3 regions of the Phyllobacterium sp. CCNWLW109 genome follow, and region 1 is predicted to be linked to each of the others. Evidence: predicted binding sites of a transcription regulator. Region 1 holds the regulator's gene; each other region holds the start of a gene.
The links. Region 1 encodes PhoB, which activates phosphate uptake and scavenging genes when phosphate is short. Its sites were predicted from a motif close to TGTCATNNANCTGTCAT; they were not measured.

Region 2: V9K92_RS11300 (PhoX family protein) is a predicted target of PhoB. The motif match lies at 1,178-1,194, and genes of this name have one in related genera.
Region 3: V9K92_RS07755 (esterase-like activity of phytase family protein) is a predicted target of PhoB. The motif match lies at 1,087-1,103, and genes of this name have one in related genera.

The regions. Positions count from the first base shown of each region.
Region 1 covers NZ_JBBCBK010000003.1:764,916-767,190, reverse strand. The annotation lists gene V9K92_RS14295 (ABC transporter ATP-binding protein/permease) at 1-480, shown strand, start outside; gene phoB (phosphate regulon transcriptional regulator PhoB) at 634-1,320, opposite strand; gene phoU (phosphate signaling complex protein PhoU) at 1,337-2,065, opposite strand; gene pstB (phosphate ABC transporter ATP-binding protein PstB) at 2,089-2,275, opposite strand, start outside.
Region 2 covers NZ_JBBCBK010000003.1:156,385-158,659, forward strand. The annotation lists gene V9K92_RS11300 (PhoX family protein) at 1-1,110, opposite strand, end outside; gene V9K92_RS11305 (threonine ammonia-lyase) at 1,246-2,232, opposite strand.
Region 3 covers NZ_JBBCBK010000002.1:511,158-513,432, forward strand. The annotation lists gene ppdK (pyruvate, phosphate dikinase) at 1-67, shown strand, start outside; gene V9K92_RS07750 (polysaccharide deacetylase family protein) at 142-891, shown strand; gene V9K92_RS07755 (esterase-like activity of phytase family protein) at 1,171-2,275, shown strand, end outside.

The DNA.
Region 1 (2,275 bases):
GGCGTGTCGCTGAAACAGCTCGTATGCCTCCCAATGGATGAAAGCCGTTTTGGCGATTCCTCCGTTGCGGCCGCCCTGCACCGCGCCGGCATGGGCGACTTTATTGAAAACCTTGGTGAAGAATGCCGCGATGGCACGTCTTGGGACCAGCTCCTATCGGGTGGCCAGAAGCAGAAACTGGTGCTTGCGCGCATATTGCTGCACAAGCCTGCGGTTTTGTTTCTTGATGAAGCAACCGGCGCGCTGGACCCGGACTCCAAGATCGCCTTCCATCAGGCCATCAAGGATCATTGTGCCGGAACCACCGTTATCAGCGTGATGCATGAGATCGAAGCGCCACGCTCGGTTTCCGGCGAAAACTTCTATACGCATATTTTGGAGATCAATGGCGGCACAGCTATCCAACGGCCACTTCTGGAGACATTGGTCGAGCCAGATCCGCTACCAACAACAAACTTCCCGCTGATTGCCGCCGAATAGCCCTTTTCGGAACACGGCGCTTTTTGTCCGGTAGAAGCAGTTCTGTTTAAATGAGACTACCGGTCATTTGCGCAAGCCATCTCTAGCGCAAATTGGCTCATATAACGCCGATTCTGTTCCCGACCGAGACATAAAGAAAAACGCTCTTTAATCCTATCCGAAGGAATAGCCTGCACCGCGCACGGTCCGGATCGGATCAAGCGATCTGCCAATATTGATTGCCTTACGCAAACGGCCAACATGCACGTCAACCGTGCGGTCATCGACGTAAATATCCGCGCCCCATACATTGTCCAAGAGCTGTCCGCGCGAGAACACCCGGCCCGGAGACTGCATCAGGAATTCCAGCAGGCGAAATTCTGTCGGTCCGAGCTTGAGTTCACGCTCTTTGCGGAAAACCCTGTGCTGTTCGCGGTCAAGTTTCAGATCTCCAAAGCTCAACACATGCGACAAGAGACTTGGATTGACCCGGCGTAGCATGGACTTGATGCGTGCCAGCAATTCCGGTGTCGAGAACGGCTTGACCATGTAATCATCCGCACCGGTTGAAAGACCGCGAACACGCTCGCTTTCTTCACCGCGCGCGGTCAACATGATGATCGGCAGGATTTCTGTCTCGCGCCGAGCACGCAGGCGGCGGCAAAGTTCAATACCGGAAAGGCCTGGAAGCATCCAATCGAGGATCAGCAGATCCGGCACCTTTTCGCGCAAGGCGATTTCGGCTTCGTCACCACGGCTGATGGTTTCGACAATATAGCCTTCTGCCTCCAGATTATAACGCAGGAGAACACTGAGGGCATCTTCGTCTTCAACGACTGTGATTCTGGGAGCTATAGGCATGGTCTGCTTCCGGCAATTATGGCGTTACTGGCTCGTCAAGAATAACGGTATGCGACTGATCTTCCTTCGGGCGTTCCGCCGGAAGCTGTGTTCCCGTTACAATGTAATAGACCGTCTCGGCGATATTGGTGGCATGGTCACCGATGCGCTCAATATTCTTGGCGCAGAACAAAAGATGCGTGCAAGCGGATATATTGCGCGGATCTTCCATCATATAGGTCAGGAGTTCGCGGAACAGCGACGTGTAAAGCGCATCAATCTCATCATCGCGTTCACGGACGATATTGACCTGTGCCACCGAGCGTGTCGCATAAGCGTCGAGAACATCCTTAAGTTGTGTCAATGCCAGTTCTGCGATGGTCTGCAGGCCGCGATAGACAGAGAGCGTCTGGCGCGTATCGTTGACGGCTACGACACGCTTGGCAATGTTCTTGCCAAGATCGCCGATACGCTCAAGATCGGATGAAATGCGGATCGTGCCGATTACTTCGCGCAAGTCGATCGCCATTGGCTGGCGCTTGCCGATGATGGTGATCGCCTTTTCGTCAATCTCGCGCTGACCGGCGTCGAGGATAAGGTCGTCAGAGATCACGCGCTGGGCAAGCGCATTGTCCGAATTGACCATGGCCGACACAGCCTGTTCGACCATGCGCTCCGCATGTCCGCCCATCTCTGCAATCTTGTGCGTCAGAAACTTCAGTTCATCGTCATAAGAGCGGACGGTGTGTTGTGCTGTATCAGTCATTGTCTAACCCTCTTCCCGTGAGATCAACCGAAACGTCCGGTAATGTAGTCCTGCGTGCGCTTTTCGGTAGGGCTGGTAAACATCATTTCAGTGTCACCGACTTCAACAATATTTCCAAGATGGAACATTGCCGTGCGTTGCGACACGCGTGCCGCTTGCTGCATTGAGTGCGTGACGATGACGATCGTATAGTTCTGGCGCAATTCGTCG
Region 2 (2,275 bases), 610 kb from region 1:
ATAAACGTAGTCGAAACGCTCGTCATCGCCGAGATAAAACACGACTCGGCCATCTTTGGAAACGATCGACTCAGCGCCTTCATGCTTGAAGCGGCCCATGCTGGTGCGTTTCTTGGGGACAGATACCGGATCGTTCACGTCGACTTCGACAATCCATCCGAACCTGTTGGCTTCATTGGGGTCTTTCGAGACATCGAAGCGATCATGGAATTTGCCCCATTCATAACTGCCCTCCGGAAGGCCGAGGCGTTTGTAGTTTGCCGCTTCCTTGCTGTCGGCAGCCAGTTCGCCCGTGAAATAGCCATGAATATTTTCTTCGGCCATCACATAGGTGCCCCAGGGCGTGACGCCTCCAGCACAATTATTAATTGTCCCGAAGACTTTTCTGCCGGAGGAATCTGCATTGGTTTTTACACGGTCATGACCGGCAACAGGACCGGACAATTGCATCTCGGTATTGGCGGTGATGCGGCGATTCAGCTTGCCGTCCTTGACGACCTGCCATTTACCACCGGTCTTCTTGATCTCGACAATAGTGCCTCCATGGGCAGCCATCTCGATATCAACACGCTTCTTGTCGGCAGGAGCGACTTCGATCTTGCCCTCAGCAACCTTAACGATGCCTGGGAACATGAGATGTTCATTCGTGTATTCATGGTTGACGACCAGAAGACCATGCTCAGACGAGCCATCTATCGGAATATAACCGACATAATCATTATTGTAGCCAAACTGCTTCGCCTGAGATTCCGGAGTCTGATTACGCGGATCAAACTCTGGAGAATCCACGAAAATTCCATCGCCCCAGCGTAGAAGCACATCCGCATCATATCCGGCTGCAACATGGTGTTTTTCATCAATGCCGGCTTCTACTTCCTCAAAACTGAAAGCAGATTTGGTTTCAGCGCGAGCATCATCAGCCAGCATCAGCGCCATCGGGCTGACGGTGGCTGCAATAGCTGAAACCGCGAGTGATCCTTTCAGAAAGCCACGGCGGGAGAATCGAGCTGCAATGAGCTCGCCCATTGTAGGATTGTCGGTCGGATTGTGGCCAGGACCATCATTCTCTTCAAGCTGGCTGGTTCTGAAAACGGGAGTTTGATCATTCATGGCGTGACCTCTGGCTGTCTGGCTGGGTTGCGGATTAGAACCGTTCCAGAATGGCTAGAAGTTCAGCGTAACAAACTGATGACAAGAGTTCAGCTTTTATAGCGGTAGCTACCAACGATTAAAGTCAGAAACCTATTAAGACCCAATCAGCTTACTGAAAGAGTCGAGGTCCACATTGCCTCCTGAAAGGACGACCGCCACCGTCTTGCCCTTGATATCGACTTCGCCAGAAGCCAGCGCAGCAAGACCAACAGAACCGCCGGGCTCAACCACCAGTTTCAAATGGCTTGCTGCCTCGCGCATGGCTTTGCGCACGGCGATATCGGAAACAGCGATGCCGCCGGCCAGATTTTGCCTGTTGATTGGAAATGTGAGATCGCCGGGTTGAGCAGTAAGAATTGCATCGCAGATTGAGCGATATCCCGTCTCATTGCTGCGAATTTCACCAGCGACCAATGAACGGCGCAAATCGTCAAAGTTTTCCGGTTCGACGCCCCAAATGCGCGTTTGCGGAGAGCGCGCTTTTACTGCAATCGAGACGCCACTGATGAGACCACCGCCGCCGCTGGGCACAAATACATCATCCAGCGTGATACCGCGTTCTTTGGCTTCATCAGCAATTTCAAGCCCGATCGTGCCCTGACCCGCAATAATGGATGGGTCATCGTAAGGCGGCACCAAAACCATGCCACGCTCTTCAATGAAGGGGGCGGCAATCACGTCCCGACTCTCGGTGTAACGGTCAAAAAACACAACCTCCGCCCCGTAGGAGCGGGTATTATCAACCTTAACCTGTGGCGCATCGCTGGGCATGATGATGACTGCCTTGATGCCGAATATGCGGGCAGAACTTGCGACGCCTTGTGCGTGATTGCCTGAAGAGAATGCAACGATCCCGCGCTCTTTCTCTTCCGGCGTAAATTGACTGATACGGTTATAAGCACCGCGAAACTTGAATGAGCCGGTCCGTTGCAGGCATTCTGGCTTGAAGAAAATACGCGCATTGTAGCGGTCGTTGAGACTTTCCGATTCCATCAGCCGTGTCGGCACAAGCTGCCCGGACAATCTCTTTGCGGCAGCTTCGATATCGGCAATCCCGGCGGCGAAATTTTGATGATCCATGAGCCCTCTCCTGTCAGCTATCCAGTCGATAGCATTCTATAAT
Region 3 (2,275 bases), on a different contig from region 1:
ACCGTTCCGGGTGCCGATTGCCCGGCTTGCCGCGGCGCAGGCATCAGCAAAAACCAAAGGAAAATAAAGGCTTATTGCCATAATTCCGCTTAGTTCCAAGTGCTGTTCGCCGCAGGTTCTCTCGTCTTGCGGCAATATATAATGCGTTTCACCACTACAGTTCTAGTCACATGTTCCATCGCGCTCGCAGTAACTGCTGCCAATGCGGGGAACCATCCGCATTTTGTCGAGCCACAACTTTACATTGCAAAGGGCGGAGCTGCGGCGCCGCAGGTCGCGCTCACTCTTGACGCCTGTTCAGGCCAGACTGATCAGAGAATTCTCAGCTTTTTGGTGGAGAACAAGATCGCTGCAACGATTTTCGTTACTGGCCGATGGTTGAAGCGCAATGCTGCTTCGGTGGCAATCATGAAGGCGCATCCAGAACTTTTTGAATTGGAAAATCATGGGCTTAACCATGTTCCGGCCATCGATAACCAGCCTTTGATGTTTGGATTGAAGACCGCCGGATCATTGCCCGCGATACGATCTGAGATTGAAGGTGGTGTAAATGCGATGCAGATCGCCACCGCCGGAAAGCCTGTCTGGTACCGCGACGCGACTGCTCGCTATAGCGACGATGCAGTGAAACTCATTCATGAAATGGGGTACCGGGTTGCAGGATATTCGCTCAATGCCGACATGGGGGCATCCTTGCTTGCGGGCCAAGTGGAGCAGCGGATTTCCGCCGCAAAAGACGGCGATGTCATCATCGCCCATATCAATCAGCCGAGTCGGGCGGCAGGGGCCGGGGTGGTAAAAGGCATATTGGCACTGAAGCAAAAAGGCTTCCGTTTCGTTCGGCTGAACGATGTGATTGAAAGTGAGAAGCCAGGCACTCCAAATGCTTGATTGCAACTTAACGCAATCAAATTGCAATTCGAAGTAGAGAATTTTGGGGAAGAATCGGCGATTCTTCGGCAAGTTTCATCAATTTTGCGGTGATCCGGTTCCTGAATCCGTTCTCCATCAGAATTTTTGCCCGTTTCATCACAATATCGGAGTTACTCCTCCAAACTTCACGATGCGTGCTCTCCTTCATCAGGATGTCATGAAACCATAAAATCACGGACACAAAGAGCACCTAAGCGTTGCTGGACACTTTTACTTCAAACTTGATGGTGATGCTCCATGCGCTCAATTTCCGCTGCTCTGTTTCTTACCACCGCCATGATGGCATTGCCGGCCTTGGCGGCTGAACAGGAGTTTCCCGCCAAACTCGTTTCCCATGCGATCCTTCCTGCCAACACAATGGTGAAGGCACCGGAAAACGCGCTGGAACATCTGACTCATGCAGGCAAGTTTACAACCGCTGATCGCAAGCGCGCTGTGGAACTCGGAACAGTGCCGGGCAAGGATGGGGTAAGGCTGACCGGCTTGTCATTACCCTTTGATGGACAACCTTTGCAGGGCTTCTCCGGCATCAAGGCGATTGGCGATGGAACATATTGGTCATTGTCGGATAATGGCTTTGGAACGAAGCTGAATTCGGTCGATGCAATGTTGATGCTGCACCATCTGGCGTTTGATTGGGACAAGGGAACAGTCGAGCGCAAGCAGACGATTTTCCTGACTGACCCAGACAAGAAAGTGCCTTTCCCCATTGTCATGGAGGCCAGCGACACACGCTACCTGACGGGCAGCGATCTCGATATTGAATCCATCCAGCCGGTTGCCGATGGTTTCTGGCTGGGCGAAGAGTTCGGCCCATATTTGATCAAGGTAACAATGGATGGCAAGGTTACGGATGTCGTCGCGACCAAGGTTGGCGACAAGGATGTTCGCTCGCCGGATAATCCTGCAATCACGTTACCAGCCAATCCGACGCTCAAAAATCCGGCCTTTAATCTGAAACGTTCCGGCGGTTATGAAGGCTTGGCGCAATCAAAAGACGGCACCAAATTATATGCACTGCTTGAAGGTCCGCTTTTCGGGGACGACGGCGCTGTTGAGAAGGTTGATGACCAGCCCGCATTACGGGTAATTGAATTCGATATTGCGTCCAAAAACTGGACGGGTCGCAGCTGGCTTTATCCCCTTTCCGCAGGTGGCGAGGCCATTGGCGATTTCAACATGATCGATGCGACAACGGCGCTGGTAATCGAGCGTGACAATGGCGCGGGAACTGCCGCGAAGGCTTGCGCTGACCCCAAGGCGCCAACGCCCGATTGCTTTGACAAACCATCCAAGCACAAGCGCATCTACAAGATCGAAATGACTGACGCGAATGTGGATA